Regions from separate parts of the Nocardia sp. NPDC051832 genome, predicted to be linked through region 1. Evidence: riboswitches for the same ligand, from Rfam matches in the RefSeq annotation. Region 1 holds a riboswitch; the other holds the start of a gene.
What was found. A riboswitch is a leader RNA that binds a small molecule or an ion and turns the genes downstream of it on or off. The one in region 1 is predicted to bind S-adenosylmethionine.
Positions count from the first base shown of each region.

Region 2: linked by a shared signal. The riboswitch ahead of AB0M14_RS04120 (aminotransferase class V-fold PLP-dependent enzyme) and the one ahead of AB0M14_RS00955 (homoserine O-acetyltransferase) in region 1 are both predicted to bind S-adenosylmethionine.

Region 1 covers NZ_JBFAYL010000001.1:198,259-205,375, reverse strand. The annotation lists gene AB0M14_RS00975 (DUF4349 domain-containing protein) at 1-875, shown strand, start outside; gene AB0M14_RS00970 (NADP-dependent isocitrate dehydrogenase) at 1,036-2,256, opposite strand; gene AB0M14_RS00965 (MFS transporter) at 2,543-4,036, opposite strand; gene AB0M14_RS00960 (helix-turn-helix domain-containing protein) at 4,186-4,851, shown strand; SAM riboswitch class IV at 4,939-5,049, shown strand; gene AB0M14_RS00955 (homoserine O-acetyltransferase) at 5,160-6,296, shown strand; gene AB0M14_RS00950 (hypothetical protein) at 6,330-6,644, opposite strand; gene AB0M14_RS00945 (helix-turn-helix domain-containing protein) at 6,772-7,117, opposite strand, start outside.
Region 2 covers NZ_JBFAYL010000001.1:953,757-960,873, forward strand. The annotation lists gene AB0M14_RS04110 (Pls/PosA family non-ribosomal peptide synthetase) at 1-1,088, opposite strand, end outside; gene AB0M14_RS04115 (LysE family translocator) at 1,229-1,876, opposite strand; SAM riboswitch class IV at 2,003-2,117, shown strand; gene AB0M14_RS04120 (aminotransferase class V-fold PLP-dependent enzyme) at 2,165-3,475, shown strand; gene AB0M14_RS04125 (hypothetical protein) at 3,533-3,913, opposite strand; gene AB0M14_RS04130 (TetR/AcrR family transcriptional regulator) at 4,101-4,742, shown strand; gene AB0M14_RS04135 (lipase family protein) at 4,836-6,230, shown strand; tRNA gene AB0M14_RS04140 (tRNA-Thr) at 6,315-6,390, shown strand; gene AB0M14_RS04145 (hypothetical protein) at 6,448-7,113, opposite strand.

The sequences.
Region 1 (7,117 bases):
GCAAAGAGGTGATCACCGGCAACGTCGATGTCGTCGCCGGTGACCCGGTCGCGGTGGCGGGCAAGATCGTCGATCAGGTCCGGGCGGCGGGCGGCCGCATCGATTCGCGCACAGAACAACCCGGCGCGGACGACAACCAGCCCTTCAGCAGCGACGACGAGCCCAGCGCGGCGCTGACCGTGCGGATGCCCGCCGACAAGACCGACGCGTTCATCACCGGGCTCGGCTCGCTCGGCCGCGTCACCGAGATCACCACCAACCGCGACGACGTCACCATGCAGTGGCAGGACCTGGACGCCCGGATCAAGGCGCTGCAAGCCTCGGTCGATCGGCTGCGCGCGCTCATGGCGGGAGCCACCAACACCGCCGACCTCATCACCGCCGAGGGGGCGCTGTCCTCCCGTCAGGCCGAACTCGACAGCCTCACCGCGCGCAAGCGTTCGCTCGACGACCAGGTCGCGCTGTCGACGCTGACGATCAGCATCACCACCGACGCGGAGTCCAAGGATCAGCCGGACAATTTCTGGGAAGGCATTGTCTCGGGGTGGAATTCGCTGTGGGCCTGGCTGAAGGACGCGGTCGTCGTGGTCGGTGCGATGCTGCCGTGGCTGGTCTTCCTCGGCCTGCTCGGAGCGGCTGTGTGGTTCGCCGTCCGGTCGATCCGGCGGCGGCTGCCGGCCCGTGCGCCCCGCGCCCCGCGTCCGACCCGGCCGCCCTATCCGCCGCAGCCGTGGCCCGCGCCCGTGCCGTCTGCGCCCGTGCCGCCTGCACCTGTGCCGACCGTGCCGACCGTGCCCGCCGAATCTCGTACCGGGACAGAAGAATCCAGCGCCCCCGAGAGCGGTGCGAGTGACCATAAAACCGAACAGCCGTAGGAACCGCCGGCTGACCTCGTACCAGCGCTGAAAACAGTCCGGGCACCCGTTCACCGAAAGTGGTGGGCGGGTGCCCGTTACAGCCGTTCGACCCGGCGCTGGGGTCGGGCCCAGCGCCGGGGTGCCAGGCGAGCGTCTCAGCTCGGCCCGGCGGCAGATCTCAACTACGCAGTGCGCGAGCCAGGTTGACGTCCAGCGCGCCGAGGAACTCCTCGGTGCTCAGGTAGCCCTGGTCCCCGCCGACGAGCGCCGCGAGGTCCTTGGTCATCTGGCCGCCTTCGACGGTCTTGATGACGACGTCCTCGAGCGCCTGCGCGAAACCGATCACCTCGGGGGTGTTGTCCAGCTTGCCCCGGTGCTCGAGGCCACGGGTCCAGGCGAAGATCGACGCGATCGGGTTGGTCGAGGTCGGCTTGCCCTGCTGGTGCTGGCGGTAGTGCCGGGTGACGGTGCCGTGGGCGGCCTCCGCCTCGCAGGTCTTGCCGTCCGGGGTGAGCAGCACCGAGGTCATCAGGCCGAGCGAGCCGAAGCCCTGGGCCACGGTGTCGGACTGCACGTCGCCGTCGTAGTTCTTGCAGGCCCAGACGTAGCCGCCCTCCCACTTCATGGAGGAGGCGACCATGTCGTCGATGAGGCGGTGCTCGTAGGTGAGCCCGGCCGCGTCGAACTGGGTCTTGAACTCGGCGTCGAAGATCTCCTGGAAGGTGTCCTTGAACATGCCGTCGTAGGCCTTCAGGATGGTGTTCTTCGTGGAGAGGTACACCGGGTAGTTCTGCTGCAGGCCGTAGTTGAACGAGGCCCGCGCGAAGTCGACGATCGACTGCCGGAAGTTGTACATGCCCATGACGACGCCGCCGTCCTCGGGCATCTTCACGACTTCGTGCACGATCGGCTCGCTGCCGTCCTCCGGGGTGAAGGTCAGCGTCACGGTGCCGGCCTGGTGCACCTTGAAGTCGGTGGCACGGTACTGGTCACCGAAAGCGTGGCGGCCGATGATGATCGGCTTCGTCCAGCCGGGTACCAGCCGGGGCACGTTGGAAATGATGATCGGGGCCCGGAAAATGGTGCCGCCGAGGATGTTGCGGATGGTGCCGTTGGGCGACCGCCACATCTTCTTCAGCCCGAATTCCTCGACGCGCGCCTCATCGGGGGTGATGGTGGCGCATTTCACGCCGACGCCGTGCTGCTTGATGGCATTGGCCGCGTCGATGGTGACCTGGTCGTCTGTCTTGTCTCGGTACTCGATGCCGAGGTCGTAGTACTCGAGGTTCACGTCGAGATACGGATGGATCAGCTTGTCCTTGATGAACTGCCAGATGATCCGGGTCATCTCGTCGCCGTCGAGTTCTACGACGGTGCCTTCAACCTTGATCTTGGACATGGATCTTCGTGTCCTCCTAGGATGGTGCCCTCATTGCACGGCCAGGTGAACACGCTTGTGAGCGGACCCCAGCTGTTCCAACAGACAACGTATATGTCCCGCGTTGTCGGCGGGCCATGTGGTCAAACAAGACAAGCGTACTGCTGCTAACGATCTCACGGCGCGGCAGTACCCCTGAGTGAGAATGGTGACGAAAGTTACTCATTAGTACTTTTGTCCATTATTTGAGAATGGCAAGGTCCGCGTATCGCGAGTTGCTCGCGATACGCGGACCGTATTGCCGGAATCAGACGTGGACCGGAATCTTTACGCCGTCTTCGGCGCCCTCGATGAGGTTCTCCGGCTTGTCCCGGATCATCAGCGCGATGATTGGGATGGCCACCGCGAAGAAACCCGCGCCGACGTAGAAGGCGACGTCGTAGGAGTGGATCGACGCCCGGGCGACCAAGTTGTCGATGCCGGGGTTCTCCAGTACGTAGTCCTTGGCGGCCTGCACCGAGATGGTGGTGAGCAGGGCCGTGCCGACCGCGCCGCCGACCTGCTGGGCCGCGTTCAGCAGTGCGCTGGCCACACCCGAGTCCTCCTCGTCGACCTGGTGCAGCGCGACGGCCTGCATGCCGACGAACAGCGGGCCCATGCCGAGTGCGATCAGGAACTGGGCGGGCAGCACGCTGGTGGCGAAGCTGTCGCCGTAGCTGAGCTGGGCCAGGAACACCAGCCCGAGCACGCCCAGCGCGGCGCCGGCGATCATCAGCGGGCGCGGGCCGAACTTCGGCAACAGGGCGCTGGTGGCGCCCGCGGAGATGGCGATACCGGCCGGGAACGCCAGGAACGCGACACCCGCCTTCAGCGGTGTGTAACCGAGCACGTTCTGCAGGTAGAAGCTCAGGAACAGGAACATCGCGAACATCGCGATCGGGATCAGCAGCGCGGCCAGCAGCGCGCCGCCGCGGTTGACCTCACCGGGGATGCGCAGCGGCAGCAGCGGGTTCGCGGTCCGCGATTCGATGAAGACGAACGCGGCGAGCAAAGCGACGCCGGCGATGATCAGGCCGAGAGTGCTGCCGTCGGTCCAGCCGTGCTCGGCGGCGCGGCTGAAGCCGTAGACGATCCCGATCAGGCCCAGGGTGACGGTGATCGCGCCGGGAATGTCGTAGCCGCCGGTGCGGGGCAGCGGCACGTCCTTCAGCACGAAGGTGAACGCGCCAACCAGGGCCAGGATCGCGATCGGGGTGTTGACCAGCAGCGTCCAGCGCCACGAGGCGTATTCGGTGAGTGCGCCACCGGCGATCAGGCCGATGGCCGCGCCGCCCGCCGAGATGCCGGCGAACACCGCGAAGGCGCGGGCGCGCTCCTTGGTCTCGGTGAAGGTCACCGACAACAGCGACAGCGCGGCCGGTGCGAGCAGCGCGGCGAAGGCGCCCTGCAGGCCGCGGCCCGCGAACAGCTGCGCGCCGTTCTGCGCCAGGCCGGCCAGCGCGGAGGCCAGGGCGAAGCCGATCAGGCCGATCATGAAGATCTTGCGGCGGCCCAGGTAGTCGGCGAGGCGTCCGCCGAGCAACAGCAGGCCGCCGAAGATCAGCGTGTAGGCGGTCAGCACCCACTGGGTGTTGCCGTCGCTGATGTTCAGATCACGTTGTGCGAAGGGCAGCGCGATGGTGACGATGGTGGCGTCCAGCACCACCATCAGCTGGGCCAGCGCGATCACGCCGAGCGCCCACCATCGGGCCGAGCTGCTTTGTCTTTCGGGCACATCAACCGCTGGCGCAGTGTGGGTCACGGGTTTCTCCCTGCATCTGGGACGAGCTGTTTCGGAAGTACGCAGACGATCCTGGCATCGTGCGACTTTTGGCGTCAAGAGAAAAATGTCGTAGTGCGACATTTGACTCATTCGGACAGGGTTGCGCCTGGGCTGAGTTATGGTTGGGCATGCTCGACTCACCGACCGGCGCCGCAGCACCCGCCGGCCTGCGCGAACGCAAGAAGCAGCAGACTCGGGCGCGCATCATCGAGGTCGCATTGGATCTGTGCGACGCACATGGCTTCGAAGCGACGACCGTGGAGCAGATCGCCGACGCGGCGGATGTCTCGCCGCGCACGGTCAACCGGTATTTCGAGATCAAAGAGGACATCATCCTCGGCCCGGTGGAGGACTTCGGCCAGGCCGTCGCCGCCAAGCTGCGGGCGCTGCCGGAGTTCGGCAACCCGCTGCAAGCGCTGAGCGACGCGTTCCTGGACACGGTCGAGCGCGGCGCCCGCGCCGAGGCGGACGCACCCATCTCGCTGCGCCGATTCCAGAAGATGCAGCGGATCGTGCGCAGCAGCCCGGCGGTGAACACCCGGGCGATGGAATTCGGTGACCGCAAATCCGAAGCGCTCGCCCTGGCGCTCGCCGAACGCCTGGATGCCGCACCCGGCTCCCTGACCGTGCGGCTGGCGATCGCGACCTGGCAGATGATGTGCCACATCGCCTTCGCCGAAGATCAGGAACTGATCCTCACCGGGGATCCGGAGCAGGCGGCGGCCGCCACCGGCTCGACGGTGCGCGCCGCCTTCGCCGAGCTTCGCCGGCTCTGTTGTGATTCCTGGAAGTAATCGCCTACCAGGGGTACTCCGGCTCGCCGGGTGATCTTGTCGAGGTGATTTCAACCGTCGACGGACCGCCAGCTACCATGTTTGTCAGGTCATGAGTGCCAGCGCGAAGCCCCGGCTCGCTGGTCGGCAACCCTCCAGCAGCGGTGGGGTGCTCCGGGTGATGACCTGGCTCTCGAAAGACGAGGGCAAGCGCGCTGTTCAGGAGGTCCCCACATGTGTGCAACTTTTCGCCACCACTGTGTTTGCCCACCCCGCTGGCTGCCGTCCCCCTTGGCGGCGTGTTCCCGCGCGATGATCGGTCAGACGGCGTGACTGTGGGGACCGAACCGAACACCCGATGCCTGCTGCCCGCCCCGGACGGCCGCCTCGGCCTGATCCCGATCGGTGACGTGCGCCTGGAGAACGGCGCCGTGGTTCCCGACGTCCAGCTCGCGGTGCAGCGCTGGGGCGAGCTCTCGCCCGCCCTGGACAACGTGGTGCTGGTCGAGCACGCCCTGACCGGTGACTCGCACGTCATCGGCGCCCCCGACGACCTGCATCAGCTACCCGGCTGGTGGGACGGCATGGTCGGCCCCGGCGCGCCGATCGACACCGACGAATGGTGCGTCATCGCCACCAACGTGCTCGGCGGCTGCAAGGGCAGCACCGGCCCCGCTACCTCGGCGCCGGACGGAAAGCCCTGGGGTGCGCGGTTTCCCGAGATCTCCATCCGCGATCAGGTGACCGCGGAGGTCGCCCTGATGGATCTGCTCGGCATCGACCGCCTGGCCGCGGTCGTCGGCGGCTCGATGGGCGGCATGCGAGTGCTGGAATGGATGGTCGGAGCTCCGGATCGGGTGGCGGCGGCGCTGGTGCTCGCGGTCGGCGCGCGCGCCACCGCCGATCAGATCGGCACTCAGACCACCCAGATCGCCGCCATCAAGGCCGACCCGGATTGGCAGGGCGGCGACTATCACGACACCGGCCGCGCGCCGATGACGGGCATGGGGCTGGCGCGGCGTATCGCGCACCTGACCTACCGCACCGAGGGCGAGCTGGACCACCGCTTCGAGAACCACGCGCAGGGCGCCGAGGATCCGTGGCGCGGCGGCCGCTACGCGGTACAGAGCTACCTGGAGCATCAGGCCCAGAAGCTGTGCGGCCGTTTCGATCCCGCCACCTACGTGCTGCTCACCGAGGCGATGAACCGGCACGATGTGGGTCGCGGTCGGGGCGGCGTCGAGGCCGCGCTGGCCGCGACGCCGGTGCCGTGCGTGGTCGGCGGCGTCGACTCCGACCGGCTCTACCCGCTGCGCACTCAGCAGGAACTCGCCGACGCCCTGCCCGGCTGCGCCCGGCTCGAGGTCGTGCACTCACGCGACGGCCACGACGGCTTCCTCACCGAGGCGGCCGCGGTGTCCAAGCTGCTGATCGAGACCATGCGGCTGGCGCGGGAGAACCGGTAGCGACTGCTCGCAAGGTCGCTCGACGGGGTCGGCTCACGACGTTTCGAGCGCGCTCCACGGCCCGGCGGCCCAGCCGTCGGCGTCGTGGGACGGCGTGCTCGTCCAGGTGGGGTGGGGCGCACCGTTGCCGAAATAGCCGTCGTAGGAGTTGGTCCGGGTGGCGATCAGGTAGTAGCCGGCGAAATCCGCCTGGGGAACAGGCAGATACGCGCACACCAACCCGGCGGCCATGGACAGGTCGCGGGCGCTGGCCGTGCCGACCGGAGCGGCACCGTCGCCGTGGACGTAGGCGGCGACCGTCCACAGCGGGAACAGGCCGCAGTCGATGCCATCGAAGTTGCCTGGCATGCCGTCTCCCTACGCTGGGTCGGTGCACTGGACCGGCCGCCGGTCAGGGACGGCACCTTAATAGGCTATGGCTCGACTTTACGCCGGGTAATCGCCACGGCGATGCCTCTCAACTGACCTTTCATGGTCATTTCGCTGCCTCGCGCCGCGCCGCCTCGATCCGGTTGATATTGGTTTCGATCCATTCCCGCAGCGCCGCGATGGGAGTACGCAGGCTGTGGCCTAGTTCGGTGAGCGTGTACTCCACCCTGGGCGGCACGGTGGGATGCACTGTGCGTGAGACGAATCCGTCGGCCTCGAGTTGGCGCAGGGTTTGCGTCAGCATCTTCTGGGAGACGCCTTCGATGCGGTGCCGCAGGTCGGTGTAGCGCAGGGTGCCGTCGGCGAGTGCGTCCACGATGAGCACCGTCCACTTGCCCGCTACCCGGTCGAGCACCTGGCGAGTCGGGCATTTAGCGGAGTAGACATCGGCG
Region 2 (7,117 bases), 760 kb from region 1:
ACGCCGCCGATGACGAGTTCACCGGATTCGCCCTCCCCCACCGGATTTCCCGCCGCGTCGACGACCGTGAGGTCCCAGCCGTCCAGTGGCAGGCCGATCCGGACCGGCCAGGTGCCGTCGAGCAGCGCGGCGCAGGCGACGACGCTGGCTTCGGTCGGGCCATAGGTGTTCCACACCTCGCGGACCGTGTCCGGATCGCCGTTGCCCGCGAGCTTTTCCGCTAGTTCCGGCGGCACCGCTTCGCCGCCGAAGATGAGTAGTCGAACCGAATCCAGCGCCTCCGCGGGCCAGGTCGCGGCCAGCGTCGGCACCGTGGAGACAATGCTGATCTCGCGCCGCACCAGCCACGGCCCCAGGTCGGCGCCGGTCCGCACGAGCGCGCGCGGCGCCGGCACCAGGCACGCGCCGTGCCGCCAGGCCAGCCACATTTCCTCGCACGAGGCATCGAACGCCACCGACAGCCCGGCCAGCACCCGGTCGCCCGGGCCGATCGGCGCGGCTTGCAGGAACAGCCGGGCTTCGGCGTCGACGAACGCGGCGGCGTTGCGATGGGTGACCGCGACACCTTTCGGCGTCCCGGTGGACCCGGAGGTGAAGATGATCCACGCGTCGTCCGCCGGCGTCGGCAGCTCGGTGGATTCGCCTGCCGCAGTGCCGGTTTCGATGCCGGTGCTTTCGATCCCGGCGGCGGTGACGATCGCGCTGACCCGGGCCTCGCCGAACACCAGTCGCGCCCGCTCATCCGGATCATCGGCGTCGACCGGGACATAGGCCGCGCCCGCGTGCAGCACCGCGAGGATTGTGACGTAGAGAGCACTGGTGCCGGAGGGCATCCGCACCCCGACCCGGTCCCCCGCCCGCACGCCCGCCGCGGCCAGCCGCCCCACCACGGTGTCGACCTCGGCCAGCAGCTCGGCATAACCGAGCACGGTCGCGCCGTCATCGATCGCGGGCGCCTCGGGATAGGTGTCCGCGGTGGCGGCCAAGATATCGACAAGTGTCCTGGCAGGCGGGGTAAGAGCGCCGCGCAGCAACGGATTCGACAGCTCGTCTTCGCCCGCTACGGCATCGACCTCCGGCTGGAGCATGCGTCCTGCCCACCTCTCATAGACCTACCTAGCGCAGACGGCGGAAATCTTGCACGACTAGGGTTACCAGTGGGCAAACACCACGGGTGACCAACCGTCCAATGTACCCGCAGGCCCAAGCAATCCCGGCAAGCCGTGGGCTAAGCGGCCGATGCGGCGGTACCGACCCCCAGCGCGGCCAGTATCCCCGCCGAGATCTGCTCCAGCCGATCCCGGACAACAGGCTTGCGCAGCATCGCGACCGCCTTCGAGGCGAGCAGCGCCACCAGCACCATTTCGACTGCGGCGATGGAGGATTCGATGGCGCCCAGGGCGAGGGTGTTGGCGAAAGTGACCTCGGCGAGGAACTGCGGAAGCACCGCCAGGTAGAACAGCCCGACCTTCGGGTTGAACAGGCACGAGATCACCCCCGCGGCGAACGCCGAGCGAATCGACGCGGGCGCGGCCGGGCGCGCCTGCGCCGCCGCCAGTTCGGCACCGGCCGCCGCGGCTTCCTTCCGCGCCTTCCGATGATCGACGAGGGCCCGAATCCCCAAGTACAGCAAGTAGATTCCGCCGACCACCTTCAGCACCCGGTAGGCCGTCGCGGACTGTTCCAGCAGTGCGGCGACGCCCGCCGCGACCACCAGCGCCCACACCATGCCGCCCAGCGCCGACCCGACCGCCGCCGCGATCCCGGGTCGCGCATCCGCGATCGAGTAGCGCAGCACCAGGAACGTGTCCGGGCCGGGCGTGATCGAGAGCAGGACGCAGAGTCCGATGAAGCTGAGCAGCAGCGAAAGTGTCACCCCTCCATGGGACCGCATCTCGGCCGAGAATGCAAGGTTATTCCTCTAAATGCATTTTTATTCAGCCTGAAGGTCAGCGAACGCGGTGGTTGACAGCGTGCCGGTCGGTCTGCCAATCTCGGTTCAGGTCATGAGTACCAGCGCTAAGCCCCGGCTAGCTGGTCGGCAACCCTCCTCCGCGGTGGGGTGCTCCGGGTGACGACCCGGCCGTACGCCCATTCGGGCGCGGCAAGCGCGGACTCGACCGATCTCTCGATTGCGGGTCCCTGGAACGATGGGATTTACGTGATGACTGCTGTGGCTACCAAGACCTGCGCTCCGCTCGCTCGGGTGTCCGGCGACGATCTTCAGGTGCCGCTCGTGCAGGGCGGGACCACCACCTACGCCAACTTCGACTACGCCGCCAGCGCGCCGGCTTTGGCCCAGGTCACCGACCGCGTGCAGCAGCTGCTGCCGTTCTACGCCAGCGTGCACCGCGGCGCCGGCTACGCCTCCCGGATCTCCACCGAGTGCTACGAGGGCGCCCGCGCCTCGGTCACCCGGTTTCTCGACGCCGCCGACGACCAGGTCGTCGTCTTCACCCGCAACACCACCGACTCACTGAACCTGCTGGCCGCCTGCGTGCCCGGCGACACCGTGGTCCTCGACATCGAGCACCACGCCAACTTCCTGCCCTGGACCGAGCACGGCCGCCGCGTCGTCCGCGCCGGCGACACCATCGAGGAGACCATCCGGCTGCTGGTCGCGGAACTGTGCACCAAACCCGCCGCCCTGCTGGCCGTCACCGGCGCCTCCAATGTCACCGGCGAGGTGCTGCCGCTGGAACGCCTCGCGCAGATCGCCCACCAGTGTGGCGCCCGCATCCTCGTCGACGCCGCCCAGCTCGCTCCGCATCGCCGAATCAGCCTGCGCGACACCGGCATCGACTATCTCGCCTTTTCCGGCCACAAGCTCTATGCCCCGTTCGGCGCGGGCGTCCTCGTCGGCCGCCGCGACTGGCTCGATCAAGCCGAGCCGTACCTGGCCGGCGGCGGCGCGGTCCGCGAGGTCACCACCACCGGCGCGCAATGGGCCCCGGCCCCGCAGCGGCACGAGGCCGGTTCGCCGAACGTCCTCGGCGCCGCCGCGCTCGCCGCCGCCTGTGACGCCCTGTGTCAGATCGACCCGGAAACCCTGATCGCGCACGAACGCGAACTCGCCGAACGCCTGCGCGCGGGCCTGTCCGCCATCCCCGGCGTCACCCAGTTGCGCCTGTGGGCCGACAGCCCCGATATCGTCGGCATCGTCGCCTTCACGGTGGACGGCTTCGCACCCGGCGAGGTCGCCGCCTACCTCTCCGCCGAGCACGGCATCGGCGTCCGTGACGGCCGCTTCTGCGCCCACCCGTTCCTCGCCCGCCTCGGACTGGACGGCGCGCTGCGCGCCAGCATCGGCCTCGGCTCCCACTCCGCCGACGTCGACCGGCTCGTCGACGCCGTCGCCGCACTAGTGGCGAACGGCCCAGGCTGGCAGTACGCCCAGACGGCCGGCCTGTGGAACCCCACCCCCGAAACCCGGAACTTCACCGACGGCGCGGCCGGCGCGGCCGCCTGCCTCTAGACCGACTTCCGCCCGGGATACGAAACCATCCCGGGCGGAAGCCTGTCAGCGGTGCTGTCAGTTCAGCTTGAATTCGAGCTGACCAAGCTTCTTTTCGATCTTCTCGACGGTCCCGACCAGGTCGCCCAGTCGAGTCGAGAGTCCACCCTTGGACTCGCTCGAGGTCTGTTCGTCGGTCTGTCCCTCGGACTTCTCGCCCCCGGGCGTCTCGGATTCCCCGGCCTGCCCCTCGGACTCCTCGGCCTTGCCCGCCTCGGACTCCTCGGACTCATCGGCCTGCGTGTCGGGCTCGACGGCCTCCTCGGCCTTCTTCTCGGCCTCCTCCGCCGGAGCACCAACTGTCGTCCGCGGCGCCGTGATCGCGGTCATATCCGTATCAGCCGCTGCGACAGCGGCTCCCTGCAACGCGGCGCCGACAGTAGCCGCGGTCACGATCACTAGCGAGATTCTTCGCACGATGACTCTCCTAAATGTGTGGGCGGTTTCCAACAGATCGAGCCCGATCCTAAGAACCGAGCTCACCCATATCTCCGACCAAACCGCCCGCCCACCTATCCCCACCCAGTGCGACGGGTCCCCGCGGCGGCGTCTGCCCGATCCGCTCACCGCACTACGCTGAGCGTCGATGGGTACGTCACAGACCAGGCACAGCTACTCCGGGCAATCGGTTCTCGAGCGACGCGCGGAACGCCGGGCGTTGTTCATGGAGGCGGCGCTGACCGTGTTCGCCGACAAGTCGTACGCGAAAAGCTCTGTGACAGAGATTTGCTCGGTCGCGGGTTTGTCCCGCCGGCAGTTCTACGAGGTGTACGACAGCCGCGAAGACCTCCTGATGGCCGCCTACGACGCCGCACACCAGGCCGCCCGCGAAGCCGTCGCCGCGGCCGTCGCCGCGACTTCCGGCGGCTCGGCGCGCGAGCTGGTCTCCGTCGGCCTGACCGCCTACCTGGACGCGATGGTCACCGATATCCGCCGCGCCAAAGTCGCCTATGTCGAAGTCGTCGGCGTCAGCGATCGAGTCGAGCAGCATCGGCTGGGCGTGCGCGACGAATGGGCGCGGACCATCGAGGCCATCGCCTCGAACGTGCCCGAGGTGCGAGCCCCGGCCTGCGGGTGGCCCACCGCCATGGCCGGCTTCATCGGCGCGCTCAACGGCGCGGCTCATCACTGGAGCATGGACGAGCAGCGGCCGCCGGTCCAGGCGCTGGTCGACATGTTGTCGACGGTGCTGTTCGCACTGCTGATCCCGGCCTCGACCGAAGCCTGATTGCGATCCCCATCACGTTCGTGTCATAGTGACCCCCATCATTGAGACGCAGGTGTCTCAATGCGGGACCAAGGATGTGGGTCGAGGATGACCATCTGGAAATCACGCGCGCTGCGCCGCACCGCAGCCGTGCTCGTGGGAATGAGTGCGATCCTGGCCGGGACGACGACGGCCGTCGCGGAACCGGAGCCGGCCGCACCCGCCATCCCGGCCGCGCCGCTGGTCCCATTGCCGCCGGAATTCGACCCCGCGTTCTATCGGCCGGCCGCGGACGTCATCGCGAACACTCAGCCCGGCGGCCTGATCGCGGCCCGCCAAGTCAACGTCGCGAACTTCGGGATCATCCCGCTCAACGTGGACGCGTGGCAGGTTTCCTACCGCTCCAACAACACAGCCGGACAACCGATCCCGGCCGTCGCCACCGTATTGAAGCCGCGCGGCGTCGCCCCGGAACCGCGCAAACTGCTGTCGGTGCAGATCGCCGAGGACTCCCTCGCCGGCTACTGCGCGCCGTCGTACGCGCTGCAGCACCTGTCGGTCGCCGCCTTCGCCGGTCAGATCGTGGCGCCCGCCGAATTCATCTTCGCCCAGGCCGCTCTGCAACAGGGCTGGGCCGTCGTCATCCCCGACCACCAGGGTCCGAACTCGGCCTACGCGGCCGGCCCGCTCGCCGGGCGCATCACCCTCGACGGCATCCGCGCCGCCACCGCGTTCGAACCGCTGGGCGTCGGCGCGCAAGCTCCCGTCGGCATGTACGGCTACTCCGGCGGCGCCCTCGCCACCCAGCACGCCGCCGAACTGAAGCAGAGTTACGCCCCCGAACTCAACGTCGTCGCCTCGGCCACCGGCGGCAACGGCCCCGACCTGGGCGCCGCCCTCAACATGGCCAACAACCAGGCCACCGCCGGGCTCGTCTTGGCCGCGGTCATCGGATTGACCCGCGAATACCCGTACTTCGCCGAATACATCGATCGCAATATCGACCCGCTCGGCCGGGCCCTGATGATCGCCAAGAACCCGCTGTGCGTGCAATACCAGTCCATGCTGCTGCCCTTCATCGACCTGAAGGGGCTGCTGTGGTCCGCCGCGGGCGACCCGATGCGTAATCCGGCCGTACAGCGCGTCATGGAGGAGACCCGGCTCGGTAAGACGGTCCCGGACATGCCGATGTTCATCTGGCACTCGCGCTGGGACGAGATCCTCCCGCTGGGCTCGGCCAACCAGATGGTCGACACCTACTGCGCCGACCCGCGAGCCAACGTCCAATACACCCGCGACTGGGCCAGCGAACACATCGTCGCCGAAGTCAGCGGCGGCCCCGCCGCCCTGCTCTGGCTCCGCGACCGGCTCAACGGCGTTCCCGCCCAACCGGGTTGCAGCACCACCGACGTCGCCTCCATGGCCGCCGCCCCCGGCGTCCTCCCCTACGCCGGCTCCGTCCTCGGCGAAACCGTGATGTCCCTGTTCGGAAAGCCCATCGGCTCCTGACCCCATCTTGCTGTCCAGGTCGCCTGACCAGCCGTTTTCGCGATCTGGACAGCAAGGCGATAGACTCGCGTCGCCGTCAGGCACGCCGCCTTAGCTCAGTCGGTAGAGCGCTTCACTCGTAATGAAAAGGTCGGGGGTTCGATTCCCCCAGGCGGCTCCACGCGAAGAGGCTCACGCTCGTTCAGAGCGTGAGCCTCTTTTTTGTTTCCGGGCTACCTCAGCAACCCCACGGCTGGCACGTCGGCTTCGTAGTGGTGGTCGGCGGGATGGTGGGCTCGGTCGGCGGGCGCGGAGTGGTCGGGGCCGGGCAGGACCACGGGTCGCAGGTCGCGGTCGGCTTCGTGGTCGGGGTGCTCGGCGGGCAATCCCACGGGTTGCACGGCGGCGTGGTCGTGGTGGTCGGCGGCACGGTGGTGGTCGGCGGCGTCGTGGTGGTCGGCGGCGTCGTAGTCGTCGCAGGCAGGGCCGGCAGGACCTTGACGTCCACCTCGGCTACCTCGGATTGGTAGCCGTCGCCGCGCACGATGGTCGAGATCCGGTAGTTGCCCGCGGTGGGCGGGGTCCAGTTGATGCTGGCGGTGGCCTCCGGGTAGGGGCCCGAGCCGTACCCGGTGCCGATCAGCTTCCGGGACTCGCCGTTCAGCGAGGCGAAGAACAGGCCGCTCATGCTCGACTTCACCACGAGAACGGTCATCTTGTAGGTGCTGCCGGCGTAATGCACATCGCCTTCGACCCGCAGAGCCTTGTTGAAGCTGATGATGTCGGCGGATGCGGTCGGTACGGAATTCGGCAGCGCCGCTGCCCCCAGGCCGATGGCCGCTAGCCCGGCCAAGGCGACAACGAATCTGGCAACGCGTTTGCGGATCAATTTGATACTCCCCACATCT